Regions from separate parts of the Ancylobacter sp. IITR112 genome, predicted to be linked through region 2. Evidence: riboswitches for the same ligand, from Rfam matches in the RefSeq annotation. Region 2 holds a riboswitch; the other holds the start of a gene.
The links. Region 2 has a riboswitch for cobalamin ahead of AAC979_RS00785 (ribonucleoside-diphosphate reductase subunit alpha). Riboswitches for the same ligand answer to the same signal wherever they lie in the genome.
Positions count from the first base shown of each region.

Region 1: linked by a shared signal. The riboswitch ahead of AAC979_RS17200 (energy-coupling factor ABC transporter permease) and the one ahead of AAC979_RS00785 (ribonucleoside-diphosphate reductase subunit alpha) in region 2 are both predicted to bind cobalamin.

Region 1 covers NZ_JBGCUS010000001.1:3,611,229-3,625,913, forward strand. The annotation lists gene AAC979_RS17180 (hydroxymethylglutaryl-CoA lyase) at 1-872, opposite strand, end outside; gene AAC979_RS17185 (CaiB/BaiF CoA transferase family protein) at 869-2,119, opposite strand; gene AAC979_RS17190 (TonB-dependent receptor) at 2,271-4,367, opposite strand; gene AAC979_RS17195 (hypothetical protein) at 4,829-5,008, shown strand; gene AAC979_RS17200 (energy-coupling factor ABC transporter permease) at 5,189-5,866, opposite strand; cobalamin riboswitch at 5,901-6,132, opposite strand; gene AAC979_RS17205 (Crp/Fnr family transcriptional regulator) at 6,162-6,863, opposite strand; gene AAC979_RS17210 (hypothetical protein) at 7,058-7,537, opposite strand; gene AAC979_RS17215 (hypothetical protein) at 7,877-8,221, shown strand; gene AAC979_RS17220 (class I SAM-dependent methyltransferase) at 8,308-9,561, opposite strand; gene AAC979_RS17225 (DUF1365 domain-containing protein) at 9,573-10,355, opposite strand; gene AAC979_RS17230 (NAD(P)/FAD-dependent oxidoreductase) at 10,352-11,701, opposite strand; gene AAC979_RS17235 (sigma-70 family RNA polymerase sigma factor) at 11,908-12,471, shown strand; gene AAC979_RS17240 (ChrR family anti-sigma-E factor) at 12,468-13,151, shown strand; gene AAC979_RS17245 (alpha/beta hydrolase) at 13,155-14,036, shown strand; gene AAC979_RS17250 (DUF1295 domain-containing protein) at 14,033-14,685, shown strand, end outside.
Region 2 covers NZ_JBGCUS010000001.1:178,875-193,559, forward strand. The annotation lists gene AAC979_RS00785 (ribonucleoside-diphosphate reductase subunit alpha) at 1-2,225, opposite strand, end outside; cobalamin riboswitch at 2,336-2,537, opposite strand; one part of gene AAC979_RS00790 (IS3 family transposase) at 2,653-2,926, shown strand; one part of gene AAC979_RS00790 (IS3 family transposase) at 2,926-3,776, shown strand; gene AAC979_RS00795 (metallophosphoesterase family protein) at 3,837-4,655, opposite strand; gene AAC979_RS00800 (CHAD domain-containing protein) at 4,852-6,447, shown strand; partial or broken gene AAC979_RS00805 (IS5 family transposase) at 6,458-6,898, opposite strand; partial or broken gene AAC979_RS00810 (IS5/IS1182 family transposase) at 6,862-7,053, opposite strand; gene AAC979_RS00815 (transposase) at 6,971-7,225, opposite strand; gene AAC979_RS00820 (ADP-ribosylation/crystallin J1) at 7,264-7,611, opposite strand; gene AAC979_RS00825 (Orn/Lys/Arg decarboxylase N-terminal domain-containing protein) at 7,773-10,130, shown strand; gene AAC979_RS00830 (N-acetyltransferase family protein) at 10,151-10,711, shown strand; partial or broken gene AAC979_RS00835 (IS3 family transposase) at 10,875-11,410, opposite strand; gene AAC979_RS00840 (BCCT family transporter) at 11,665-13,659, shown strand; gene AAC979_RS00845 (NAD(P)/FAD-dependent oxidoreductase) at 13,685-14,685, opposite strand, start outside.

The sequences.
Region 1 (14,685 bases), 3.4 Mb from region 2:
GGAATGTCGTGGCCGAGCAGCGCCGGAAGGCTGCGCGCCAGTGCCAGAAGGGCCGACAGGTCAACGCCGGTCTCGACTCCCATCTCGTCCAGCATGTGAACGAGGTCCTCGGTCGAGATATTGCCGGTGGCACCGGGCGCGAAGGGGCAACCGCCAATGCCGCCGAGCGCGGCGTCGAATCGGTCCGCGCCGGCCTCCAGCGCGGCGAAGGCGTTGGCGAGCCCCATACCGCGCGTATTATGGAAATGCAGGGTCAGCGGCACGCCGGGGAAGCGCGCGCGGAAGGCCGAGACCAGCTCCGCCACCTGCCGCGGATTGGCCATGCCGGTCGTGTCGGCCAGCGTCACGGAGTGCAGGCCGCAGGCGAGAAGTGTCTCCGCCAGATCCAGCACCTTCTGCGGCGATTGTGCGCCTTCAAACGGGCAGCCGAAGGCCGTAGCGATGGAGCCATTGAGTGTCACGCACGTGCCAGAGGCCGCCGCGACAATAGCGCGGAAGCCTACGAGCGACTGGGCCGGAGCCATCCTCATATTGGCGAGATTATGCGTCTCGCTCACCGAGACCACGAGATTCAGCTCGTCCATGCCCGCCTCCAGCGCCGCCTCTGCGCCGCGCAGATTTGGCACCAGCGCGACATAGGTCACACCGGGCCGGCGCGTGATGGCACACGCGACTTCCCGCGCATCGGCAAGGTTCGGCACCGCCTTTGGCGAGACGAAGGACGTGACCTCGATCTTGGCGACGCCGGTCTGCGAGAGGGCATCAATCAGCGCGACCTTGTCCTCGGTGGGCAGGAAGCGTGGCTCGATCTGCAGCCCGTCGCGCGTCACAACTTCCTGGATGAACACATGTGGGGGAAAGGCGACGCTCATGCTGGCTGCCCCTGCCCCCCGGCCCCACCCATCGCTACCGCGCCGCTTTCGACCAGCGCGCCGATCTCATCCTCGCTATAGCCGAGCGCGGCAAGAACGGGCGCGGTGTGTTCGCCGAGCTGCGGCCCCAGCCAGTGGACCGTACCGGGCGTCGCGGAAAGCTTGGGCACGATGCCGGGCATCTTCACGTTCAATCCATCCGGCAAGGTCGAGGGCAGGATCATGTCGCGGGCGAGATATTGCGGGTCGGTCACAATATCGGCGACCGAATAGATGCGCCCATTCGGCACTTCGGCAGCATCGAGTGCCGCCGTTACCTCATCCAGCGAATGCCGGCTCGTCCAGGCGGTGATCGCCCCGTCGATCTCCTCGACATGGCGCACGCGCCCGTCATTGGAGGCGAGGCGCGGATCGCTGGCGAGGTCGTCGCGTCCGATCGCTCCCATCAGCCGGCGGAAAATGCCGTCGCCATTGCCGGCGACGATGACATAGGTGCCTTCGGCAGTCGGATAGGAATTGGAAGGCGCGATTCCGGGCAGCGCTCCGCCCGAGCGCGTGCGTACGAAGTCGAACACATCATATTCCGGGACGAGGCTCTCCATCATGTTGAAGACGCTCTCGAACAGCGACACGTCCACCACCTGCCCGGTGCCGCGGCCGGACTTGATGTGCAGCAGCGCCATCAGCGCCCCCATCACCGCGTGGAGGGCGGCCAGCGAATCGCCGATGCTGATGCCGGTACGCGCGGGCGGGCGGTCGGGTTCGCCCGTGGTAAAGCGCATGCCGCCCATCGCCTCGCCCACCGCGCCGAAGCCGGGACGCTCGCGATAGGGCCCGTCCTGGCCGAAGCCGGAGATCCGCACCATGACGAGGTTGGGGTTGATCGCTTTCAGCGCCTCCCAGCCAAGCCCCCAGCGCTCCAGCGTGCCGGGGCGGAAATTCTCGATCAGCACATCCGCATCGCGCACGAGACGGCGTACCACCTCCTGCCCCTCAGGCAGGCGCATATTGATGGCGACGGATTTCTTGTTGCGCGACTGCAGGTACCACCAGAGCGAGGTGCCCTCGTGCAGCTTGCGCCATTTGCGCAGGGGATCGCCCTCGCCCGGCGCCTCGACCTTGATCACCTCGGCGCCGAATTCCGCCATCAACCGGGCGGCAAAAGGGGCGGCGATCAGATTGCCAAGCTCGATCACACGGATGCCGCTCAGCGGCCCCTCAACGGGACCGGGCCGGGTTGCTTCCATGGCAGGCGCTCCTCACACGTCGTTTTTTCGATCTATCAACCGAAAGACGGTGAGGGTCTACCCCTCTTTAGGCAAACATGAAGCAACAAGGAGCCCCACGCAGACCGAGCCCGGAGGACCCCTGCGCGGGGCGCAGGGGTTAAGTGAGGCTTCAGAACGAAACGGTCAGCCGGGCATTGAACGAGCGGCCGGGACCGGCGACCGCATAACCCCAGGCGGGCGAGGTGCCCATCATCGAGGAAACTTGGTAATTCACCAGATTGGCTCCGCCGAGCGGGAGGTCGTACTCGGTGTCGAACAGGTTCTCGATGCCGAGGTCAAGTCTGAACGGACCCTGCTCGTAGCTGGTGCGCAGGTTGAACAGCGCATAGGCGCTGGTTTCCAGCTCGTTATGCACCTCGCTCACTTCGGTCTTGGCGCCCACCAGTTGCACCTCGGCGGTTGTGGTCCAGTTGCCGAGCACATGGTCCAGCGCCAGCGTCGCATTGACCGGCATGATGTGGTACAGATTCACCCCGTCGACGCGCTGGCCGCGCACGAAGTTCAGATTGCCGCGGAACACACCCTTGCCATAGGTCGGGTCGTTCCACAGGTCGAGCCGCCCGTCGATGTTCATGCCGTAGAGATAGGCGTCGTAATTGGCGAACTGCAGATAGACGAAGCCCTCGGTGGCGGTCAGGTTGTCCGGCAGGTTGGCGAGGCACCCCGGCAGCGCGCAACGGCGCACGTCGATATAGTCCTCGACATAGCTGGCATAGGGCGACACCCGCACCTCCCACGCCTTGCGGACCGGGTCGCGCCATGTGGCGGTGAGGCTCGCCGTATGAGCCTTTTCCGGCTCGAGGTCGATATTGCCGACATAGCCATTGCCGTCGCCGAACCACCCGATCATGCTCATCGCCATGGCATTGGTCGACCAGGAATAGCGCTCATAGAGATTTGGCGAGCGGGTCTTGCGGGCCAGGCCGATGTCGAGCTGGCGTGCCTCGTCCGGCTGGTAGCGCAGGATCGCCGAACCGTCGATATTGATGTCGGTGCGGGCGTGGTCCAGCGCATTGAAGGCGGCCGCGTTGGCGCCATACATCATCTCATTATAGCCCTGTACATCGCCCGTGTTCATCCAGACGACATCGCTGCGCGCGCCAAGAATGGCGGTCCAGTTCTGGGACAGGACTCGCTCCCACTCGGCGAACACCCCGACACGCAGGCGCTGGCCGTCATTGATGTTCCAGAACGTGTCCGGCCCCATCATCATTGAGCCCTCGACCGGCGGCCACCAGTCATCGAGCTGATTGTAATAGAGCTCGTTGCCAACCCGCACGATGTCGATCGCGGTCGGCTCCAGCGTGCCGGCGACACGGTAGCCCATGTCGGTGCTCTTCGTGTCCATCGGCATGTCGCCGGTCTTGTCCGGCGCGATGAACCCCATAGTGTGGCGCACATGGTTATAGAAGGCGTTCGCCTCCAGTTGACCCCAGTCGAACTGCTTCTCGAGCGCGCCGTTGACGAAGAAGCTCTTATTGTCGACCATGTCCATATACTGGTTGACATAGCCTTGGTACGGAATGAACTGGCCGCCGACCTGTAAGGTTACCAGGCCATCGTCAAGCTTGCGCGACAGACTCAGGGCATGATTCTGAGTTTCGTACATTGTCGACTTGATTGTCGTGCCGTTGCCAGATGTGTAATCGTCCGCCTGCACCCAGCCGCCAGTGTAATTGACGCTGCCAACCTCATTGGCCGCATTGAGCTTAACATCAACCCCGACGACATTGCCGTTGCTGCGGTAATAGCCGGACACGCTGCCGGAGAAGACAATTTCCTCGCTGTCGGTGAAGGCCGGAGGCGCGACGGTCACGTCGATGCGCGCACCCGTATAGTCACCGCCGAGGCTCACGGGCGCGGTGCCGGAATAGACCGCCACCTGGGAGATCATGGCCGGGTTCACATAGGACATTGGCGGATTCATCATGTTCGGGCAGGCCGGGCCGAACAGCATGCCGTCAATGGATACCTGAACCTGGTCGGCGCTCATGCCGTTGACCGCCGGCAGGCTCGACACCCCGCCCGCGCCCCAGGATGCGCCCCCCGGCACGCGGTCGATCAGCGAACCGGAATCGGTGGTCCACAGTGTCGCGTTGCTGGCTTGGAAGGTCGAAATGGTGCCGGTGTCGGCGGGGACGAAGCCGTCATAGGTGAGGTCCGGCGGCGCCTCCGAGTCGGCCGTGCCGGCGGGCCGAACGACCATGACCGTGGGCAGTTGTTCAACAACGCTGGCATCCGGCCGGCCGGTTTGAGCGCTGGCGTCGGCAAGGACGCCGGGTAACCACAGCAGGGCAAGTGCCGTCGAGCGGCATAAGCGCGGCCTGCAGGAAAGGCGGCCCCGAGCGGTGCGGAGCAGGAGAGCAAAGGAAGGCATGGCATTTCCATCGGTCTGCGGCCCGGCGCGCATATCGGCGCGGCGGCGGGCGGCCACATGGGAAGATCGGCGTGCCCCGGGGAGGCCGCGCGGCTGCATCAGACGAGGAAGGGTGCGCCAGGTGGTCCGCGCGGAGGATGGGCGCAACGAAAGAGCGCGGCGAGCGACGGGCAGACGGTTGCCGGTGCCCAGTGGGACACGACAGCGAGATGGGCAGGCGCCGCATCCGCCGGCGCTTCGGGTATTATGAAACGATCCGGCGCTGTGCAGAATGGACAGTGGGGCGGGTGATGGCCCGTGTTTTCGTGACCGATCGGTGCGGAGGCATCGACGCAGAGGGCAAGGGTCGCGGCGGCGGCCGGATTGGCCCATATGCGCCCGGCGAAAACACCGGAGAGCGCCATCTGCGCGACAAGCACATAGGCAAGCGCCAGCGCCATCGCGCCAACGCCGAGCCCAAAGCGTCGTGAAGTGCCAGCCATCTCACCGATTCCCCTAGGGAATCATGGCAGGCCGCCGGACGCTCTGACAGAGCTAACCTACGACAGACCCTTGGACATTTTGTCCAAGGGTCCGCGCGTCAGGCCCGTTGAGGTCGCGGATGATATCCAGCCGTTCGGCGCTACCGGACGCGGCGCGCCCGGCACGGCTCACGCCACATCGTAGAGGCGCCGCTCGAACAGCGGCGTGCCGCGCAAGCCGCTCAGCGCCTTGGCGGCGGCCAGCACCGCAAGGTCGACCAGAGGTTCGACAATGATAACAAGCATATAGGCCGCGCCGAAGGAGAGGATCGACGAGGCGTTTTCGACAGTGAAACCGTGGCCGTAGAAGGCCCAGAACGCCACCCAGGCCACGATTCCGGCCTGATAGGCGGTGGAAAGCGCCAGCGCCTGCCGGTACTTCAGCTCCACATAGGGCGTGTTCGGTGAGATCAGTCGGGTGGACAGTGAGGCCAGTGCGAACAGTGGGACCAGCAGCGTGGTGACGTTCATGCCGTATTGCGGCAGGTCGAAGGGCGCGAAGAACAGACCCTGAATGGCGAGCCCCGCCGCCAGCCCGATCGCCGCCGGCGCGACGCCGAAAATGAGGAACAGCGTCGAGCCGAGGATGAGATGCACCTCCGACACGCCGACCGGATGGTGCGGCAGAATCTCGAAGAAACCGAAGACGAGCGCCGTCGTGGCGAGGCTGCGCAGCGCCAGCGAGACGACGCCGCGCTCGGCCACCGCGTCGGCGGCGAGCTTCAGCGTATAGGCGCCCGCGCCGGCCGCCGTGACATAGCTGAGCCAGATCTTTCCTTCGGCCACAAGGCCGGGTTCGATATGCATGATGGTCTCCTGTGCCGTCTCACCCGACGGCGCGCATGGGGTTCATCCGCATGGCCGGTCTCCTGACTCGCGGGTCACGGCATGCCTTCCGCCTTCCCGGACCGCCCGAAGGCGCGTTCCAGTGGCTCGATGGAAGGCCGCTCGCCGCTCACAGTCGCGGGGGCGGTCGGGGCTTCGGCGCGGAACCTCGCGGCTCCACGTCCTTCCCCGTTCCCGTTTCATCCATGCGGCGTCGCCGCACGGACACCATGCAGAATCGATGGGTGCATCGACAGGCGCATAGAACAGCCTGCATTCACGGCGCGCAAGCGGCTCCGCCCGCGGCCGGCGGCGAGGACGACACGGCGCGGGCCAGCTTCATATCCTTCGCACGCTTCGCACCGTTGGCGCTTCTCGCGCCCTTCGCACCCTTCGCACCCTTGGCGGCATACAGCGCCTCGACCTTGCGCTCACCCGCCGCGATACGCGCGAGGCCGTCGGCATCCGTCAGCATCAGCCGACCCTCCCGGCCGAAGGCGATCAGCCCCTCTTCGCGCAGGCGGCTCATGCAGCGGCTCACCGTCTCCAGCGTCAGGCCGAGCCAGTCGGCGAGATCCGCGCGGCTCAGATGCAGCGGAAAGCCAGCGCCGGCCACCGTCGCGCCCGCCTCGGCGAACTGGGCCGAGAGATCGAGCAGCGCGCCCGCCACACGCTCGCCCGCGCTCTGCCGGCCGAGCCGGGCGACGTGGCCGAGCGCCCGCAGCAGCAGCATCTCCTGATTGGCCGCCATCAGGGCGTGGCGGGCCTCGGGAGCCAAGTCCACCGGCTCAAGCTGCGTCGGCGTCAGCGCCACCGCCGCGGCGCCCAGCCGGGCGAGCACGGCGAGGTCGAGCAGCCCGCCCGGCCCGACAATATCGAGAATCTGCCGGCGCTCGGCATCGAGATGGCGGGTAAGGGCCACACAGCCCAACAGCACACGGGCGAGCGGCGCCGCGCCGGGCCCCGTGTCAGGCAGCACCGCCGTCACTCCCGGCGCCACTCTGAGCGGCGGGAAAGCGCGGCGCGGGCGGCCGGGCGGCGCGACCCGGACGGCCGCCGGGAGCGGAACCGCCCCGCACACCGGAAAGGGCGGGGATGCGAGCGAGGAAGTAAGAAACATGGGGCATGATCCGGCAAGCGCCGGACGCCCTCAGGCGGGCCGCTCCGGCAGCGTCACAGCCAAGGCAGGCGCCCGCCTGCCGCGAAGAGGGCGGGGCGGAGTGCGGGCGGCGCCCGTGACGAGATGCGGTAGAGCGGGACCGGACCAGCCTCGGAATCCTCCGGCACCGGAGACTGCATCACCCTACGGTATTCGGCGCGGGCGAAGAGCTCCGCCGCCGGGCCGGGCACCGCCGGGGCGCCCTGCAGGCGGCAAGCATCGCATCCGGGATGATGCGCGGGTGCGTGCGACGCGCCGTCCGCATCCGTTGGGCTGAGGCAGAGGTCGGGAAGCGTCCCGTCGGGCAGGGTGTACTGGGACAGGTCGATTCCCGCCTCGGCGGCGGCGACCACTGGCGGGCGCGGCACCGAAAGCGCCAGTACCAGCAGCAGGGCACAGAGAAGACGCAGCCACAGCCCCCGGGCACGGATGGCCGAGTAAGGTGCGGCCCTGCCGGCGATCGAACGGTGGAAGCGGGAGAAAGGCCGTGCCATGCAGACGGAGTTCCTGAGCCCGCATCACTGTACCGGGCGGCACGGCGCCCGACAGTGGACAGGATGTCCCAGCCTACCGCCGCCTGCCGCCTGCCGCCTGCCGCCTGCCGCCTGCCGCCTGCCGGCCGCGCCAGACGCGATGGCGAGCGCAGCGGCAAGGTCGCCGGCCGCGTTCGCGGTCCGCCGCCGGCAGCGCGCGCCGCACGGCGCAGACACCGTGCCGGCATCGGCTTTATGGATGTTTTCACCTGAGGACGGGCGCTCTATACTGCTGGCCCGTGCGCGGCCGGGGCGCCGCCCTCGCCACGCGGCCGCGACGCGGCGGAAAGGCGATCACCCATGCCCCATCTCGTGCGGTTTCTGCTTCGTCACGCACTGATCGGCGTCGGCCTCGGCGCGCTGTTCGTCGGCACGCTGGTGCTGCTCGATGTCGGGCGGCTCGGCACGCTGGTCGGCCAGTCCGCTTCCGGCGTCATCGCCCTTGTCATCCTCACCTTCGCCGTCGGCATCACCTTCGGCAGTGTGCAGATGGGTTTCGCCATCATGCTGATGGGGGAAGATGAGGAGAAGGCCGGGCCGGGCGGCAAGCGGCGGCGTGCGCCTACGCTGACTCCCACGCCGGTGCGTGTGCCCGCGCGGACGAAGATGCCCGGGGCTGAACGCCGCGGCCTGCGCGGGGCGTGATTCTTCACCGATTTGGCGACTGATTTACCGATCCGGCCGATTCAACCCGGTCCGATCAGGCTCACGCGAGGCGTGCCGCCGCGCGCTCAGCCCTTCAGCCGGTAAAGCCCGACATCAATGGCGCCGGCGCGGAAGCCGCCTTCGCAATAGGCGAGATAATAGTCCCACAGCCGCCGGAAGCCGTCGTCGAAGCCCATCGGCGCGATGCGCGGCCAGGCATCGTGGAAGCGGGCGCGCCATTCGGCCAGGGTGTCGGCATAGCCGAGGCCGAAGCACTGGGTTTCCGCCAGTTCCAGCCCGGCGCGTTCGGCGTGTTCGGCAATATGCGTCTTGGTCGGCAGCATGCCGCCGGGGAAAATATGACGCTGGATGAAATCGGTGTTGCGGCGATAGGACTCGAAGCGGTCCTCGGCGATGGTGATGACCTGCAGCACCGCCGTGCCGCCCTCATTGAGGCAGGCGCGCAGCTTGGCGAAATAGGTCGGCCAATACGCCTCCCCCACCGCTTCCAGCATCTCGATGGAGACGATGCGGTCATAGCGCTCGCCGACATCGCGGTAATCCTGCAGCCTGAGATCGGTGCGCCCGTCGAGCGCCGGGTCGGCGGCGACCATCGCCTGCGCGTGGGCAAGCTGCTCGCGCGAGAGGGTGATGCCGGTCACCCGCGCCCCGGCCCGTGCCAGGGCGGCGGCCAGCGCGCCCCAGCCGCAGCCGATTTCCAGCACAGTCGCGCCGGGGCGCACCTCCATCATCTCGACGATGCGGGCAAGCCGCGCCTGCTGCGCCGCTTCCAGCGTCTGGCCGGGCGGCAGCGCGATGGCCGACGAATAGCTCATGCTGGCATCGAGCCACGCCCGGTAGAAATCATTGCCGAGATCATAGTGGAAGGAGATGTTGCGACGGCTGCCGGTCTTCGAGTTGCGGCGCAGCCCATGGCGCAGCCGGTTCCACAGCCGCACCGGCGCGAGGGCGTCGATCCGCCCGGCGAGGACGGGGAGATTATGCGCCGCCAGTTCGATGAGCGCGGGCAGGTCGGGGCTCGACCAGTCGCCGGCGATGAAGGCATCGGAAAAGGCGATGTCGCCGCCCGTCACCAGCCGCCGCACCGCCCGCCAGCGCTGCAGCACCAGCGTCGCCTCCGGGCCGGGACGCACTCCCCGCCCGACCAGCCGCCGGCCCTCCGGCGTCACCACGGTGAGCGTGCCGACGGCAAGCTGGCCGAGCAGCCGCGCCAGCACTGCCTCGCGCCAGCCGGCGCGGGCCGCGCGCGCGGCCGGCAGCTCGCGCGCATGGGCGAGGTCGTGGGTGGAATCGGCGAGAAGATCGGCGTCACGCGGCATGCGGCGTTTCCTCAGTGTCGGTGCGCGGGCGAGATGGTGACGGGGGCCTCGGGGGCGGGCGGGCGCGGGCGCAGGCCGATGCCCTTGGCCCAGATGAACAGCGCTTCCCAATGAATGCCGGCGATCACCTTCAGCGTCAGCAGCGGATAGGCGAGCATCGCCCGCGCCAGCTCGCCATCGTTCAGCGGGCGGCGGGTCGCGGTCTGCACCGCGCTGAGCACCGGCCCCTCCGTGTCGCTTGCGAGAATGGCGATGCGCAACGCCTCCCCCGGCGGGTTGACGCGGAAAGCGTAGGTCAGCCCCATATCCATGAAAGGCGAGACGTAGAAACGCTTCTCCGCCTTCTGCCGCAGCGGCGCCACCTCGCCCGGCGCAACCGGGATGAGATAGGAGTGGCGCTGGCCGAAAGTGTTGTTCACCTCATAGAGCAGCGCGCTCAGCGCGCCGTCGCGGCGGTGGCAGAAATAAATGCTCAGCGGGTTGAAGGCATAGCCGAACAGGCGCGGCAGGGTGAGCAGGCGGATGGCGCCGCCATCGGGCGCCAGCCCGGCCTCGGCCAGCAGCCGCTCCACCTGCGCCTTCAGCGGGCCGGCCTGCGGATCGGCATAATCGCGGTCATGGAAGCTGAAGACGTTGAAGCGGTTGCGCGAGAACAGCCGCAGCCGGCGGTCGAGCCCGTCGATCTCGTCGAGGTCGAGCAGCAGCGAGAACAGGCGATAGGCCAGCCGGTGCCGGCGCGGCTTCAGCCGCACATGCATCACCTCGCCGGCATAAAGCGCCGATGCCCCGCTCATGCAACCAGCTCCGCCAGCGCCTGCGGCGCGTAGCCGGCGGGAAGGGCGATGCGGCCGGACTCCGCCGCCACCCTCCAGGGGCGCCGGATTCCGCCCAGCGCCTCGGCCACCGCCAGCCCCGCCTGCAGGCCGTCCTCATGGAAGCCCGCACCGAAATAGGCGCCACAATACCACACGCCGCCCTCGCCCTGCAGCGACCAGAGCCGCCGCTGCGCCGCCATGGCGCCGCCATCGAACAGCGGGTGCTCATAGCTCGCGCGGTAGTGCACCGAGCCCGGCGCCGGCGGCTCCGTCGGGTTCAGGGTGACGAAGAGCGGGCGGTCGGCGGGCAGGTTCTGCAGGCAGTTCATCCAGTAAGTGACGCAGAGCTTAGGGTCGGCGCGGCGGTCGGCGAGGTAATTCCACGCCGCCCAGGCGGCGCGGCGGCGCGGCATCAGCCGGGCATCCTCATGCAGCACCGCCTCGTTGCGGCTGTAGCGGAAGGCGCCGAGCAGGTCGCGCTCGCGCGCGGTGGGGGCGTCCAGCAGCGCCAGCGCCTGGTCGGCATGGGTGGCGATGACGACATGGTCGAAGCGGCGCTCGCGGCCGGCGGCATCGGTGACGACCACCCCGCGCGCCTCCCGCCGCACCCCGCGCACGGCGCCCCCGCACACCACCTCGCCGGTGAAGTCCTCGCGCAGCCGGGCGACATAGCGCCGGCTGCCGCCGGTCACGGTGCGCCAGATCGGGCGGTCGGCAAGCTGCAGCAGGCCGTGATTCTCGCAGAAGCGCACAAAGGCCGCGACCGGGTAGCGCCCGACCTCGGCGGCGGGTGTCGACCAGATCGCCGCCGCCATGGGGTAGAGATGATCGTCGCGGAACGCCGCGCCGTAGCGGTGCGCGTCGAGATAGGCGTCGAGGCTCTCATCGCCCAGGGTGGCGAGATCGCGCGGTGCGTTGCGGTAGAAGCGCAGCAGGTCGGCCAGCATGGAGAGGAAGCGCGGCGAGGCGATGTTGCGCGGCTGGGCGAACAGGCCGCGCAGATTGGCGCCGGAATATTCCAGCCGCCCGCCATCCAGCGACACCGCGAAGGACATGTCGGTCGCCTGCGTCGCCACGCCGAGATGGGCGAACAGTGCGGTGAGGTTGGGATAGGTTTTCTCGTTATAGACGATGAAGCCGGTATCGACCGGCACCCCCGCCGCCTCCACCGTGTTGGAATGGCCGCCGAGCCGGCCCTCGGTCTCGAACAGCGTGACCGCGTGCCGCTTGCCGAGCAGCCAGGCGGCGGAGAGGCCGGAAATGCCGGCGCCGACGACCGCGATGGACAGCGCCGAGCCGGGCACGAAGTCCTGACGAATGTTCATGACGCGAAAACCTGGGGCTGTGGAGCGGCGGGCGAAGGTTGTCTAATGTACGCGAACGGCAGGGCGCCGGATCACTCGCGAGCGGAATGATCCGGCAGCCGGGCCGTTGCGTAGAAGGGTGCATGAATGCCTCGCTCGACCCTGCCCGAACGACAGAGCCCGCCCCGGCCGCGCCACCCAGGCGGAGGCGGGAGGTGACGCGGCTGATGAAAGATGACGGCGTCCCGGATGGCGACGAACTCGCGCGGCTGATCGTCAAGGTCGCCGGCGAGCGCGACCGCCAGGCCTATGCCCGCCTCTACAGTTATTTCGCGCCGCGGCTGAACGCCTTTCTGCGGCGCTCCGGCCTGCCGCCGAACACGGCGGAGGAGATCGCCCAGGAGGTGATGCTCTCGGTCTGGCGTAAGGCGTCCTATTTCGACCCGGCCCGCGCCGGCGCCGCGACCTGGATTTTCACCATCGCCCGCAATCTGCGCATCGACCATCTGCGCCGGGTCCGCACCGCCGCGGCCGGCGAGGACGAGCCGGTCGAGGTGGAAACCGCCCCGTCGGGCGAGACCTTGCTGCTGACGGCGGAGCGCGAGGCGCGCGTCCGCGAAGCGCTGAAAACGCTCTCCGACGAACAAGCCACCGTGCTGCGCCTCTCCTTCTTCAGTGAGAAGGCGCATTCTGAAATCGCCCGCGAGCTCGGCTTGCCATTGGGCACCGTCAAATCCCGCGTGCGCCTCGCCCTCGGCCGGCTGCGCGTTCTTCTGGAAGGCCACGCATGACGATCCGCCACCACGCAACCGACGAAACGCTGCTGCGCTATGCCGCCGGCCAGCTACCCGCCGGACCCGCGCGGGTGCTCGCGGTCCATCTCGCCACCTGCCCGTGCTGCCGGTCGCGCCTCGCCGCGTTCGAGGCGGTGGGTGGCGCGCTGCTGGAGGCAATGCCGCCGGCGCCGATGGCGCCCGACGCCTTCGCCGCCGCGCTGCGCGCGATCGACCTTGAGGACAGGGCGCCGGACGCGCTTGCCGGGCCCGTTCATGCCGAGGCGACGATGACGGCGCGCAAGCCGGCGACGCTGCCGGGCGGCATTCCACTGCCGGCGCCGTTGCAGGACTGCGAGATCGGCCCCTGGCGCTGGATCGGCCTCGGCGTGCGCGCCAGCACGGTGCGGCTGCCGGAAGACCCGCAGGCGCGGCTGACGCTGCTGCGCGTCGGGCCGGGCCGCAAGCTGCCTGAGCACGGCCATGTCGGCACCGAGTTCACCCAGGTGATTTCCGGCTCCTTCTCCGACGGGTTCGGCCGCTACGGGCCGGGCGATCTCAGCGAGATGGACCAGGACATCGAGCACCAGCCGATCGTCGATCCCCAAGGCGAGTGCATCTGCCTGGCCGCGCTGGAAGGCAGCATGCGGCTGAACGGCTTTTTCGGCCGGCTGGTCCAGCCCTTTGTCCGGCTCTAGCGGATGCGCGCGGCGCTGGTCATCTCCCTCGTCCTGCTGATGACCCTTGCCGCCCGCGCCGCCGAGGGTCCGGTCGCTGTGCTGAATGCGCTCTCCCGCCTGGAGCCGGCGCGGGTCGACACCGGCCTCGCCTATGCCGAGGGGGCGCGCCACCGGCTCGATGTCTACCGCCCCGCCTCCGGCAACGGCACCGATCTGCCGGTCGTTGTGTTCTTCTATGGCGGGAGCTGGGATTCCGGCGAGCGGGCCATGTACCGCTTCGTCGGCGCCGCGCTGGCGAGCCGCGGCATGGTCGTGATCATTCCCGATTATCGGGTCTACCCGCAGGTGCGCTTTCCCACCTTTGTCGAGGATGGCGCGCGGGCCGTGCGCTGGGCAAAAACCCATGCCGCGCGCTATGGCGGCGACCCAGACCGGCTCATCCTCATGGGCCACTCCGCCGGGGCGCAGATCGCCGCGCTGCTGAGCCTCGACCCGAAATGGCTCGGCGCGGTCGGGCTCGACCCGCAGCGCGACGTGGCCGGGCTGGTCGGGCTGGCCGGACCCTATGATTTCCTTCCCCTGCGCAGCGCGCGGCTGAAGGCGATCTTCGGCCCGAAGGCGGAGCGCTGGCGCAGCCAGCCGATCCATTTCGCCACCCGCGCCGCCCCGCCGGCCTTTCTGGCCGCCGGGGAGCGCGACACCACGGTCGACCCCGGCAACAGCACCCGCCTCGCCGAGCGCATCCGCGCCAAGGGCGGCGAGGCAGATGTCAGACTCTACAAAGGCGTCGATCACCGGCTGATCATCGGCGCGTTCTCGCCGCCGCTGCGCCTGCTGGCCCCGGCGCTGAACGATGTGACCGACTTCGTCGCGGCGGTGCCGGCGCGCGGAGGCGCCCGATGACGCTGATCCTCTCGCTCGCCGCGATCGCGCTTTTCCTCAGCCTCGCCATGGCGGGAGCGTGGTGGGCGGCCGAGCGCAGCGGCAATCATGGCTGGGTGGACACGATCTGGTCCTATGCCACCGGCCTTGCCGGCGTCGCCGCCGCCCTGCTGCCGCTGGGCGCCACGCCCTGGGCGCCGCGCCAGCTTCTGGTGGCGGCGCTGGTGGGGCTGTGGTCGGCGCGTCTCGGCACCCATATCCTCAACCGGACGCGGCGCGGCCATGACGACCCGCGCTATGCCGATCTGCGCCGGCAATGGGGCGAGGCCGCCGCGCAGCGCCTGTTCCTGTTCCTGCAGGTACAGGCGCTGGCGGGGTTCGTGCTCGCCGTGGCGGTGGCGGCGGCGGCGCATAACCCGCTGCCCTTCTGGCGGCCGGGAGACGTGCTGGGCGTCGCGCTGTTTCTCGGCGCCGTGACCGGCGCGGCCGTCGCCGACCGCCAGCTTGCGCAATTCCGCGCCGATCCCGGCAATCGCGGGCGCGTGTGCGATGTCGGGTTGTGGGGGCTCACGCGCCACCCGAACTATTTCTTCGAGTGGCTGGGCTGGACCGCCTACCCCGCCATCGCCCTCGCGCTCACCTATCTCCCCGGCCTCGTGGCGCTGCTGGC
Region 2 (14,685 bases):
CGGTCGAGATCGAGCCCGCCACGCGCCTGTGCCAGCAATTCGAGGCTGTGGATGGGCAGGATGCCCTTCGACCACAGTGAGCCCTCGAAGGAGGGGTAGCGCCCACGCTCGGCGGCCAGTTCCACCGAGGCGGAAATGGCGTGGAAGCTTACCGCTTCCATGCTTTCATCGGCGAAGCGCACCGCCGCCTCTGAGCCATAGGGAATGCGCAGCGCCTGTAGCGCGTCCTGAAAGCCCATAATGCCGAGGCCGACGGGCCGGTGGCGCAGATTGGAGCGGCGCGCCTCCGGGATGGTGTAGAAATTGATGTCGATGACATTGTCGAGCATGCGCATCGCCGTCGTGACGGTGCGCGCCAGCCGCGCCCGGTCGAGCCCGTCCGGCGTGACATGGGCAAGCAGATTCACCGAGCCGAGATTGCACACCGCCACCTCGTCGGCGCGTGTGTTGAGCGTGATCTCGGTGCACAGATTCGAGGAGTGCACCACGCCGATATGCTGCTGCGGCGAACGCAGATTGCACGGGTCCTTGAACGTCACCCAGGGATGGCCGGTCTCGAACAGCATCGTCAGCATGCGCCGCCACAGGTCGAGCGCGCGTACCTGTTTCGAGACCTTCATCTCCCCACGCGCGGCCTTCGCCTCATAGGCCTCATACGTCGTCTTGAAGGCCGGCCCATATAGGTCATGCAGGTCGGGTGTCTCGTCGGGAGAGAACAGCGTCCACGGGCCGTCGGCCTCGATGCGCTGCAGAAACAAGTCCGGCACCCAGTTGGCGGTGTTCATGTCATGGGTGCGCCGGCGGTCGTCGCCGGTGTTCTTGCGCAGGTCGAGGAATTCCTCGATGTCGATGTGCCAGGTCTCGAGATAGGCGCAGACAGCGCCCTTGCGCTTGCCGCCCTGATTGACAGCGATGGCGGTGTCGTTGGCGACTTTCAGAAACGGCACCACGCCCTGGCTCTCGCCATTGGTGCCCTTGATATGGGCGCCCAGCCCCCGCACGGGCGTCCAGTCATTGCCGAGGCCACCGGAATATTTGGCGAGCAGCGCGTTGTCCCTGATCGCCTTGAAGATGCCGTCGAGATCGTCCGCCACCGTGGTGAGGAAGCAGGAGGAGAGTTGCGGGCGCAGCGTGCCGGCATTGAACAGGGTCGGCGTCGAGGCCATGAAGTCGAAGGACGAAAGCAGCCGGTAGAACTCGATCGCCTGCCCCTCGCGGTCGACCTCGCGCAAGGCGAGACCCATGGCCACCCGCATGAAGAACGCCTGCGGTAGCTCGAAGCGGGTGCCGCGCGCGTGCAGGAAATAGCGGTCATAGAGCGTCTGCAGGCCGAGATAGTCGAATTGCAGGTCGCGCTCGGGCAGCAGCGCGCCGACGATACGGGCGAGATCGAAGCGGCCCAGCTCCGGGTCGATCAGCTCTTCCTCGATGCCACGCTGGAGATAGGCGCGGAAATAGTCGGGGTAGCGCCGCGCCATCTCCGCCTGCGTCGCCTGATCGGGACGGCCGGCGAGAAAGCTCAGCGCCTCGCGGCGCATCTTGTCCAGCAACAGCCGCGCCGAGACTTTGGCGTAGTTCGGCTCGCGCTCGATCAGCGTGCGGGCGGCGAGGATGGGCGCCAGCGCCAGTTCGTCGACGCTGAGGCCGTCATAGAGATTGCGCCGGGTCTCGGCGAGGATGGCATCGCCTGAGACATCGGCGAGGCCGGCCGTGGCCTCGCCGATCACGGCGGCGAGCCGCGCCTCGTCGAGCGGCACAAGCGTGCCGTCGGAACCCTTCATCCGCAGGGCGGAGGCGGTCGCCGCTATCGGCTTGGCGGCCGCCCGCTCACGGGCGCGATCCGCGCGGTACAGCACATAGGCGCGGGCGACCTTGTGGTGTTCGCCGCGCATGAGGGCGAGTTCCACCTGGTCCTGCACGTCTTCGATGTGGAAGGTGCGGCCGGCATCGGCGCGGCGGGTGAGACCGGCGACGATCTGCTCGGTCAGATCGGCCACGATGTCATGCACGCGGCGCGAGGCGGCGGCGGAGGAGCCCTCGACGGCGAGGAAGGCCTTGGTCAGCGCTACGGCGATCTTGGAGGCGTTGAAGGGCGTTACCGCGCCATTGCGGCGGATGAGCTGGTAACCCGGCGTGCTGGCCTCGCGCGCGCCGGCAGCGGAGGAAGACACGGGCGGCCCAGCGAGTTGCGCCGCGAGAGGTTCGGCATCGTGAAGGAGAGACATCGGCTAACCCCAATCAGCATTGGGGGCAAAGGCCGAGCGACGCATCGGCGCCACCGACGGCATGGGGCACCGGCGGACGCGCGAACGCACCACCGGGACACCCCGCCCAGGGACGATTATGTTGCCACGGCAGGTCTCCTGGCTCGCGGGTCACCGCCTCTCGCCCGGCCTTCCCGAGGCATATGCCCCAGTGACGCGGAATGGACGACAGGCTCGCCGCTTACAGTTGCGGGGGCAGCGCCGGCTTTGGACCGGCTTCCCTCTTAGCTCTCGAATCTTGCGATTCGAAAGACCACGGCATCCATATGTTGTGGCTACCGGCAAGGACCATGTCAAGATGTGGGCAATGCGATCCAAGGGAATGCGAGGTCGGCGGGCGGAAGCCAATAGGTCGTCGTGCCACCTTAGGCGGCTCTCCTAGAAATCTATGTGGGTCAGCAGCACCGGCAACCATTCGATCGCCAGTGCCGAACCGCAGATCGCGTTCGTGCTGAAGCAGGCGGAGGACGGGACACCTGTGGCTGAGGTGTGCCGGAAGGCCGGGATATCGGACGCGACGTTCTACAACTGGCGCAAGAAATATGCGGGGCTGATGCCTTCGGAGATGCGGCGTCTGCGCCAGCTTGAGGACGAGAACGCCAAGCTGAAGCGGATCGTCGCCGACCTGTCGCTCGACAAGGCCATGTTGCAGGACGTGCTGTCAAAAAAGCTCTGAGGCCTGCGTGCAAGCGCGCGCTTGTGGACAGGCTGCGGGAAGACTGGAAGGTGTCGGCCAGGCGTGCCTGTGCCACGCTGGCGGTTGATCGTGCGCTCTATGCCTACAAGTCGAAGCGGGGCACGCAGGCTGAACTGAGCCAGCGGATCAAGGAGATCTGCGAGACGCGCGTGCGTTATGGCTATCGCCGGGTGCATGTGCTCCTGCGGCGGGAGGGCCGGGTGGTCAATCCGAAGCGGATCTATCGTCTTTACAAAGACTTGGGCTTTCAGTTGCGGAACAAGACGCCTAAGCGTCGGGTGAAGGCAAAGTTGCGGGAGGATCGGGCGCCTGCCACCCGGCCGAACGATGTCTGGGCGATGGACTTTGTCCACGACCAGCTTGCCACCGGCCGCAAGATCCGCGTGCTGACGGTCGTCGACACCTTCTCGCGCTTCTCACCGGTGGTCGATCCGCGTTTCAGCTATCGGGCCGAGCACGTGGTCGCGACCCTGGAAAAGGTCTGCGCCAAGGTGGGCTATCCACGGACGATCCGGGTCGACCAGGGCTCGGAGTTCATCTCCCGTGACCTCGATCTGTGGGCCTATGCGAAGGGGGTCACGCTGGATTTCTCCCGGCCCGGCAAGCCCACCGACAATGCCTTCATCGAGGCATTCAACGGCCGCTTCCGCAGCGAGTGCCTGAACACGCACTGGTTCCTGACGCTTGCAGACGCGGCCGAAAAGATGGAGGCTTGGCTCAGATATTACAACGAGGATCGGCCGCACGGGGCCATCGGCCACAAACCCCCGATCTCGCTGCAGAACCCCGGCGGCGCACCCAGCCCACCGCCGTGAAGAAGGCCGGAAACTCCAGCTTCCGGCGGTCCAGAAAATGGTCTCGGATCACGTCCGGGTCTACGGCTTGGTCGACAGAAAAGCCCTATGGTCGCCATCGATGACGAGCCCGGTGAGTCGGCCGGTGCGAGAGGCGCCGGTATCAATGCCGATACGGTTGATCCGCTCCTCCGGCTTGGCGCTGATCGTGTGTCCGTGGACCACCACTTTTTCCAGCGGCATCAGCGAATCGAGGAAGGGCGCGCGCATCCACATGAGATCATCGGGAGACTGGCGCTCCAGCGATACTCCGGGGCGGACGCCGGCGTGACAGAAGAAATAGTCCCCAAACGACACCGCATATTGCAGATTTTTGAGGAAATGCACATGCGCGGCGGGGACCGCCGCCAGCAGCTTGCGATGCACCTGCTCGAGATCGGCCTGCGTCTTCAGTTTCGAGCGATTGAGCTTCACGCCATAGGAGCGCGCCGTGGCGTTGCCGCCACTATTGACGAACACGCCATCACTGCGGGGTTGATCGAGAAAGGCTAGGAATTCCACGTCGTGGTTTCCCGCCAGCAGGACATAGCGGGGATCAGCCGCCTGAAGCGCGATCAGACGGTCGATGACGCCCTTGGAGTCCGGGCCGCGATCCACATAGTCGCCGAGGAAAATGATCCGCCAGTCGCCCGCCTTCGACCGTGCGATATCCTCCTCGATCTTCTGCAGAAGCTTGTCAAGAAGGGACCGGCACCCGTGGATGTCGCCAATGGCGTAAATCCGGATTCCCTCAGGGCCGCGCGCCTCGGAAAGGGTGACGAGGGGTGATTTCCAAAGTCCAAAAATTCTGTGGCGACTCCAAACCGGGCCGTCAGAATGATCGAACGCACCGTGGAACACAATATCCCGACCGTGGACCGAGGCGGCGCTTCCCCCGGAGATTCGTCACCCGCGAGGGCGTCGCCCCGAGGCCTCGGACAGCGAATGCTACTTTTATGTGACAGTTCGAGCCGCTATCGGTGGCGTTCCAAGCTGACGGGAGGTGGCCTCTTCGTGGCGGCAAACGGGCTCATACCGGGGCGAGCAGAGAAACGACATGTCCGAGCAAATGCCAGAGATTCAGCTTCCGGTGCACGTTGACGCGCCGGAGCCGGCGGGTGCCGGCCGCGAGGTGGAACTCAAGCTGTTGACGGATCCGGCCACCCTGCAGCGCCTCCTCGCCGCTGCCGTGATTACCCGCAACGCCGCATCGAAGGGCATCGTCCGGCGCCTGGAGGCCACTTATTACGATACGTCCGATGCCGCGATCGCCCGGCAGGGCGCCTCGCTGCGCATCCGGCGCAGCGGCAAGCAGTTCGTCCAGACGCTGAAGCTGGCGTCCCAGCAGAGCCCGCTGCAGCGCCGCGAGATGGAAGCGCGGGTGCCGGACAGCGCCCTTCAGCTCGATGCGCTGCCCTTGGCCGAGCTGGGCGCACCCTTTGCGACGCTGCCGGAGGCGGAGCTCGCGCCGGTGTTCACCACCAAGATCCGCCGCCATACCCAAATCGTGGAGTTCGGCGGCGCCGCCATCGAGGTCGCGTTCGATGAGGGAACGCTGAGCGCGGGCGACACGGTGGAAGCTGTCTGCGAGATAGAGCTGGAGCTGAAGGCCGGCGGGGCGGCCGCGCTCTATGAACTTGGCTTGTTGCTGCTTGAGCAGGGGCCCGTCCGCATCGGGCTGCAAAGCAAGGCCGAGCGTGGCTATGCCCTTGCCTTCGGCACCTCGCCCACCGCTGAAAAGGCGTTCGCGACCGGCATCGGCCCCGCCGATACCACCGACGATGTGATCGCCAAGGTTTTGAACGCCTGCCAGTCCCATGTGATGGCGAATCTGATGGCAGCGCATCATGGCCAGGACCCCGAGGGCGTCCATCAGCTGCGGGTCGCGCTGCGGCGTCTGCGCACTGCCATATCGCTGTTCAAGAGGGAAGTCCCCGCCTCGGCGCTCGAGGCTCTCGGGCTCGACGCCAAGAGGCTGGCCAGCGCGCTCGGGCCGGCCCGCAACTGGGACGTGTTCGCCACCTCGACCATCGCCGAGATCGAGCGCGCCAATCTGCCCGGCATCGACTTCACCGGGCTGAAATCCGCCACCGCCGCGCCGCGGGAGCGCAGCTATCAGGCCGTCCGCGTCGATCTGATCGATCTCGCATGCACGCGCTTCCTGCTGTCGCTCGGCCGGGTGATCGAGCGCCGAAGCTGGCGCAACGATATCGGCATTGATGCTCTCGCCGTGCTCACCCAGCCGGCGCGCGAGTTCGCCGGGCGCGGGCTGGCGCGCCTGCACCGCAAGGCGCTGAAACAGGGCCACAATTTCCGTAAGTTGCGGCCGACGGCACGGCATGAGCTGCGCCTGACGCTGAAAAAGCTGCGCTACACGGCGGAGTTTCTGCTGCCGCTTTACGACTGTGAGGGCGCCGCCCGGAAATATCTGAAGCGGATGTCGCGGCTGCAGGACATTCTCGGCATCGACAACGACATCACCACCACCCAGGCGCTGCTGCGCGAGGTGGAGGAGGGCACGTCGCTGCCGCAGGTCCACAAGGCCATCGGCGCGATCACCGGCTGGCAGGGGCGCGACCGCATCGAGACCGCCGAGTCCCTTCGGCGCAGCTGGCGCAAATTCATCGACGCCGAGCCGTTCTGGCTCGGCTAGGCGGGCTACCCTAGGACCTAGACTCATTAACGCGTAGCCAGATGCGAATTGCGACGAGTTTGAAGGCGGCGAGGTAGTTCTCGGCCAGCTTGTCGTATCGTGTCGCAATGCGACGGAACTGCTTGGCCTTATTGAAGAAGCGCTCGACCAAGTTCCGCGCTTTGTAGAGGAACGGGCTGAAGCAGATCGGCTCAGTGCGGTTGGCTTTGGGTGGGATGTTGGCCCATGCCTTGCGTCCGCTGACGGCAACGCGCAGCGCGTTGGCGTCATAGCCCTTGTCGGCCAGCAGCATGGCGCCTTCCGGTAGGTCGGCGATCATGTCCGGAGCTGAGGCGATGTCGCTCTTCTGCCCAGCAGTGAGCGTCAGTTTGATCGGCCTGCCTTGGGCATCAACAAGAGCGTGGATTTTGGTTGTCAGCCCGCCTCGGGAACGACCGAGACAATGATCTCGATCCCCCTTTTTGCCGTCGCACCCTGCTGATGGACGCGAACGATGGAGGTGTCGATCATCTGCACCTTGCCGTCATGGGCTTTGGTGACAGCGTCCATGAGGCGGTCCCACACACCCGCTTTCCGCCATCGGACGAAGCGATTGTAGCAGGTGGTTCGTGGGCCGTATCGCTCGGGGAGGTCTCGCCACGGCGCTCCCGATCGGAGCGCCCCAGAAGATGCCGTTGAGCACACGTCGATCATCGACACGCGGCACTCCTTTCGGCTTGTTGGGCAACAGCGGCTCGATCGCGCGCCATTCGAAGTCGGTCAAATCATATCGGATCATGCGAAGTCTGAATCAGACTTCGCCGCAATATGAAAGCCTCAGCGGAACTCTCTCACCACCTCGATAGGCCCGACGATAGCGGCGTTAAACATTTCCAGCTCTTCCGCGGGTATCCAGTATTCTCGTAGCGCGCGACCACCTGCTTCCTGCGCGTCGTATTGCTTCAAGAAGTCACGGCGCACCTCAAAGCGCGTGACGAACCCTGCACCGCTTTGAGGCACATTCCAATCGCGAGCGATCCTGATTGCATAGTCTTCTGACAGCACGGGATAGAAGATCGGCTGATCCGGCAGTCGCGGTGGGAACGAGCGCATATCGCTTTCGCGGATAAGCGCGAGTTCGGCTGGGCCAACCGGCCGCCACAGTGTGATCGTGTCATGCTTCATGGTGCGACGTTAGCCGGTCGAGTGTCACCTTTCCACCGTCCACCGCACTTATGAGTTCACGGCCTAGCTCCCTCCGTCTCGGCTTGTCACCGCGTTGTCGTGCTGTCGTCATGAGGCACGTCGAAACGTCGCGTCAACGCCGAACAGGAGGGGATGCCCGGATGGACTATTTCAAACGCTTCAACTTCCTTTTCGCGACCCCCGCCTTCGATGCGGACGATCTGGAAGGCGCCCGCTATCACCAGATCGTCGCGGAGATCGAGAGCTCCGGCTTCGAGGTGGTGCGCGCCCGCACCATCGAGGACGCGGAGATTGCGGTGCAAACCGACGCCGCCATCGGCTGCATGATGGTGGATTGGGGCAAGAAGGGTATGGAGGGTAAGACCGCCGCCCTTATCAACCTGATGCGCCGGCGCGGCCTGGACTTCCCGATCATCCTGCTGATCCGCCGCAAGCGCTTCGAAGACGTGCCGGTCGAGGTGCTGGATTTCATCGACGGCTATGTCTTCCTCTCCGAGGAAACCCCCGCCTTCATCGCCAAGAACCTCATCAGCCGGCTCAAGCAATATGCCGAGACGCTGAAGACGCCCTTCTTCGGCGCGCTGGTGGATTATGCCGAGGAGGGCAACCAGCTCTGGACCTGCCCCGGGCATAATGGCGGCGTGTTCTACTCGCGCAGCCCGATCGGCCGGGTGTTCATGGAGCACCTGGGCGAGGCGGTGTTTCGCGACGACCTCGACAACTCCGTACTCGATCTCGGCGATCTTCTGACCCATGAGGGGCCGGCCCTCGCGGCGCAGAAGGAAGCGGCCAAGATCTTCGGGGCCGAGAAGACCTATTTCGTGCTCAACGGCACCTCGACCTCGAACAAGGTCGCGCTCTCCGCCCTCGTGACCGATGGCGACCTCGTGCTGTTCGACCGCAACAACCACAAGGCCGCCCATCATGGCGCGCTGATGATCTCCGGCGGCATTCCGGTCTATGTGCCGACCGTGCGCAATGCCTGGGGATTGATCGGCCCCATGGATGTCGCGGCGCTGGACGAGGAGGCGCTGCGCGAGCGCATCCGCACCCATCCGCTGGTCACCGACCCCGAGGCCTGGCAGAAGCCGCGGCCGTTCCGCGTCGCCGTCGTCGAGCAATGCACCTATGACGGCACGATCCACAATGCCGAGATGATCCTCGGGAAGATCGGGCATCTGTGCGACTACATCATGTTCGACGAGGCCTGGGCAGGCTTCATGAAGTTCCACCCGCTTTATGCCGGGCGCTTCGCCATGGGGCTGAAGGATCTGGGACCGGACGCGCCGGGCATCATCGCCACCCAGTCGACCCACAAGCAGCTCGCGAGCTTCAGCCAAGCCTCGCAGATCCACATGAAGGACCGGCATATCAAGGGGCAGAAGCGGCGCGTGGAGCATCGGCGCTTCAATGAGAGCTTCATGCAGCACGCCTCCACCTCGCCCTTCTACCCGCTGTTCGCCTCGCTCGATGTTGGCGCGCAGATGATGAAGGGACGCTCCGGCGAAGTGCTGTGGGACGACACGATCCGCCTCGGCATCGAGCTGCGCAAGAAGATCCGCGCGGTGCGCCGGGAGTTCGAGGAGAAGGAACAGCGCCCCGAGCGCCGCTGGTTCTTCGAGCCCTTCGTACCGGACCGGGTGGCGATTCCCGATGCCGCCAGCCCCGGCGCCGTGCATGACGTGCCGTGGGAGAGCGTCTCCACCGACCAGCTCGCCACCAACCCGGCCTTCTGGCACCTCACGCCGGGGGCCGCCTGGCACGGCTATGCCGGCATGGCGGCGGGCTTCGCCATGACCGATCCCAACAAGCTGACGCTGCTGACGCCCGGCTTCGACCGTTCCACCGGCGCCTATGCGGAGCACGGAATCCCGGCCCCCGTGGTCGCGCAATATCTGCGCGAGAACCGCATCGTCGCGGAGAAGAACGACCTCAATTCGCTGCTGTTCCTGCTCACCCCGGGCGTTGAATCGAGCAAGGCCGGCACGCTGATCAGCGGTCTGGTCGCCTTCAAGAAGCTGCATGATGACAACGCGCTGCTGGAAGACGCGATCCCCGAATTCTACCGGCGCCGGCCCGGGCGTTATGACGGCGTGCGCCTGCGCGACCTGTGCGGGGAGATGCACCGCTTCTTCCGCAGCGCCAATGTCAGCGCGTTGCAGGCCATGCAGTTCAAGGCCGAGCACCTGCCCGATATCGCGCTGTCTCCCCACGATGCGGCGCGCTGCCTCGTGCGCAACGATGTGGACTACCTGCCCATCGACGCCATTTCCGGGCGTATCGCCACCACGCCCTTCGTGGTCTACCCGCCGGGCATCGCCACGATCGTCCCCGGCGAGAGGCTCACGGAGCGCGCCCAGCCGATGATCGACTATCTCAGGATGTTCGAGGCCTGCTTCAATACGTTTCCGGGCTTTGATGTCGAGATCCAGGGTGTCTATCGCGAGACCGATGGCGCCGGTCGTATCCGGCTCTATACCTATGTGATTGCGGAATAAGCGGGAGTCCGGGTTCGTTCATGGAGCAGGAGAACGCAGTCATCGTCCGCCCGACGCGGGATTCCGACGTGGATGCCATGCTGGCAATCTACCGCCATCACATCCGCCGTGGCGTCGAGGAGGGGGTGGACGACAATGACACGCCGCAGCCCGACGACCTGCGGGAGCGGCGCAAGAACCTGAAGAACCGCCGCTTTCCCCACATCGTCGCGGTCCGGGACGGCGAGGTGGTGGGCTATGCCTATGTCGTGCTGTTCCGCAAGCGCCCGGCCTATCGCTACACCGTCAAACATTCCATCTACGTCCACCACCGGCACATTGGCTACGGCATCGGCAGCCGGCTCATGCGCAGCCTGATCGATGCCTGCGCGGCCGCCGGCTTCCGACAGATGATCGGCTATATCGACGGCGACAACACCGCCTCGCTCGCCATCCATGAGCGGTTCGGCTTTGTCCGGGTGGGGTTTCTCCCCGCAGTCGCCTACCGTTATGGCCGCTGGGCCGACAGCGTCATGGTGCAGCGCTCTCTGGGGCCCGGCGCCACCGCTCCGCCTACGCCCCTGCCCCTCTCCACCTATTGAGGAATAGGCCGATGTCCCCGGCGCCGCTCGCGGCGCTCGCGGGTTTGTGGCGCTCACCCCTCGGACATCCTCCGACCCCATTTGCGCGGGGTGGACCGTCAGACGACGGCCCAATCGGGTTATCGTCAAGCCAATCTGCTCAGCGACCTGAACCGCCCCGGTTTCACCGGAGGCCATTTGGTTCAAGTCGCGCCGCCATTTGCTGCTCACCGAGCATGACGTAGTAGCGCTCCTCGGCTTCGGCCGGCGGGATGTTGCCGATAGGCTCCAGCAGCCGGCGATGGTTGAACCAGTCAACCCAGGTCAGCGTGGCGAACTCGACGGCCTCGAAGGATCGCCAAGGCCCCCGTCGATGGATGACCTCGGCCTTGTAGAGGCCGTTGATCGTCCCGGCGAGTGCGTTGTCATAGCTGTCACCGACGCTGCCGACCGAGGGCTCGATGCCGGCCTCAGCCAGCCGTTCGGTGTAGCGAATGCTCACATATTGCGAACCGCGGTCGCGACGGTGTACCAGGCCGCCGCGATGAGCGGGCCGTCCAGCCGCTCGACGGTGCAACGGGCAACGTCAAACCCCTCGCGCATCATCTGTCACCAGACCTTGCGCGCTCCATAGACCTCGAAGTTCGCGGCGAACACGCGCTCGATCTCGGGTCGCAAGGCCGCGTCCCGTTCGGTCATGTTCACGCGCCTGAATGGGTCGTCGACATCCGGCTAATGATGTAGATGATCCGTCTCAAGAAGGATCATAAATATAGATCGAACATAGTTGTAATAAATAATCATGTCATTTCGTAAGTCCGCTACGAAATAAGTCGCCATCGGCGCAATGGAGGCGAAAAATCGCCTGCTCAGTGCGTTGCAGGATAGGCGCGGCAGGTTCATCCGGTTATGAATGAGGCTTCTTGGGTTCGCCTTGGCGGCTCCGTCACGTTCTGACGCGAAAGGAGCAAGAGATGTTCAAACCGTTTATCATTAATCCGCCGGTCTTTTTCGGCTCCGTGATCATCATCTGTCTGTTTCTGGCAGTCGGTATTCTGGTGCCAGAGCAGGCCGGCACCGTTTTTGGCACGCTGCAGGCCAAGATTCTCGCCGGGTTCGGATGGCTCTACCTGCTTGCGGTCGGCATCTTCCTCGCCAGCGTGCTGCTGCTCTGCCTCGGTGACTTCGGCCGGCTCAGGCTGGGTCCGGACGATTCGACGCCCGATTTCCGCTTCTCGTCCTGGATCGCCATGCTGTTCGCGGCGGGCATGGGCATCGGCCTCATGTTCTATGCCGTCGGCGAACCCATCACCCATTTCATGCAGCCCCCCACCGCCGAGCCGCGTTCCATAGCGGCGATGCGCGAGGCGATGTCGGTGACCTTCTTCCACTGGGGCATCCATGCCTGGGCGATCTACGCGGTGGTGGGCCTGTCGCTTGCCTATTTCGGCTACCGCTACAACCTGCCGCTGACCATCCGTTCCGGGCTCTACCCGCTGCTCAAGGAGCGTATCAACGGGCCGGTCGGCCACGCCGTCGACATCTTCGCCATTGTCGGCACGATGTTCGGCATCGCCACCTCGCTCGGCCTCGGGGTCAGCCAGATCAATGCCGGGCTGAACTATCTCACCGGGCTGGCGGTCGGCCCGCAGGTGCAGTTGCCGCTGATCGCGCTGATCACCGGCCTCGCCACGGTGTCCGTCGTCACTGGCCTCGACAAGGGCGTGCGTATCCTCTCCGAGCTCAATCTCGGCGTCGCCATCCTGCTCATGCTCTTCGTGCTGGTGATGGGGCCGACGGAGCTGCTGTTCCGCGACTTCGTGCAGAATATCGGGCTCTATCTCGACACGCTGGTGCTGCGCACCTTCAACATCTATGCCTATGAGCCCACACCTTGGATCGACGGCTGGACCCTGTTCTACTGGGCCTGGTGGATTTCCTGGTCGCCTTTCGTCGGCATGTTCATCGCCCGCATCTCGCGCGGGCGCACGGTGCGCGAATTCGTCGTCGCGGTGCTGTTCATCCCGGCGGGCTTCACCTTTTTCTGGATGACCGTCTTCGGCAACACCGCCATCTTCATTGATGCCGGCGTGGCCGCCGGCGCCCTCGGGCGGGACGTGGCGGCGGATGTCTCGGTCGGGTTGTTCCAGTTCTTCGAATATCTGCCGTTCCCGGCCGTTACCTCGACGCTGGCGGTGCTTCTGATCGCCGTGTTCTTCGTCACCTCCTCGGATTCCGGCTCGCTTGTGGTGGATTCCATCGCGGCGGGCGGCGAGACGCAGACCACCACCGGCCAGCGCGTATTCTGGTGCGCGCTCGAAGGCGCGGTCGCCGCGGGGCTGCTCCTGACGGGCGGGCTGGGCGCGCTGCAATCGGCCACCATTGCCAGCGCGCTGCCCTTCACCTTTGTCATGCTGGCGCTGGTCTGGGCGCTGTTTGTGGGCATGCGGGCCGATATCGCCCAGCACCGGGCGCAGGCGCGCCAGCCCGTCTCCCTGCCCGTCGCGCCGGCGGCCGGCGTCACCTGGCAGCGTCGGCTCGCGCTGATGCTGCACGCCCCCACACAGGATGAGATCGAGCGTTTCATCGGCACGGAGGTCCGTCCGGCGCTGGAGCAGGTGGCGAAGGAACTGACCCGGCGCGGCCGCGAGGCGCAGGTGCATGAGGAGGAGAACGGCGCCGTCGCCTTGCGCTCCCCGGCCGAGAATGTGCGCGATTTCGTCTATGGCGTCAGCGCCGTGGCCCACCGGCTGCCCACCGTGCTCACCGCGGGCGCGGTCAGGCCGGAATACCGTTACGAGGCGCGCACCTATTTTTCCAGCGGCGGACGCGGCTATGACGTGATGGGCCTGACCCCGGACCAGATCATCACCGATGTGCTGGTGCAGTTCGAGCGCTATCTCAACCTCGTGCACTCGCCGGAAACCCAGCTTGTGCACGCCGCTCCCGAACATGAGGGAGAGGGCTAGCGCGCGGCGTGGGGCGCGCTCCGCGTCAGCGGCGCTCGGCCCAGTCGCGCAGCCGGTACCAGGCGGCGACGATCGGCACGAACCAGGGAGTGCCGGAATAGAGCGGCACGGCGGGGAAGCGGTCGCGGTCGAAGGCGGTCGGCTGGTTCTGCCGGCCGAGGATTTTCTGCGCGGTCTGGTAGCCGAGATAGGACATCAGCGCGACGCCATTGCCGTTGCAGCCGGCGGCGAAGTCGGAATTGTCGCGCCGGCCCATATGCGCGACCTTGTCGGCGGTCATGCCGACGAAGCCGCTCCACGCATGGGTGATCTTGTAGGCTTTCAGCTCCGGCCAGATGTCTGTCATCCGTTCATAGATCGCGGGGGCGGCGTCGCGGTCGTCGCGCTCGAAGAAGCCGGGACGCGAGCCGAACAGGATGCGGCTGCCATCGGGCGAGGGGCGCGAATAGATCACGTCGCGGCGGGTGTCGGAGATCATCCGCCCCCCGGGGATCAGCGTCTCGATGAGGTCGGCCGGCAGCGGCTCGGTGGCGATCTGGTAGCTTTTCACCGGCACCACGCGGCGGGCGAGTTCCGGGTGGCCGTCCTTGCGGGTATAGCCATTGGTGGCGCTGACCACATGGCGGGCGAGAATCGTGCCGCGCTCGGTGGTGACGCGCTTCATCCCGTCGCCGGCGTCAACCACAGGTGCCGCCTTGGCGTGGGAGCGCAGCGTCACGCCGGCCTTGCGGGCACGCTCGCGCAGCGCGCGATGGTATTTGCCGGGGTGCAGCCCGCCATATTCGTCGACGACCATGCCGCCGAAATAATAATCCGAGCCGATCACCTGCCGCTGGTTTTCGCGGTCGTAGAAATGGACGTTCACGCCCGTCTTCTCCGCGAGAATCCGCCCGTTGCGCCGGGTCGGTTCGACCAGTGCGCGCGCATGGGCGCCGAAGAAGCGGCCTTTGATGGCGAGATCGGCGTCGAGGCGCTCGCCCTCGATCAGGTTCTGCAGGTAATCGAAGGAGGAAATACTGTCGCCGA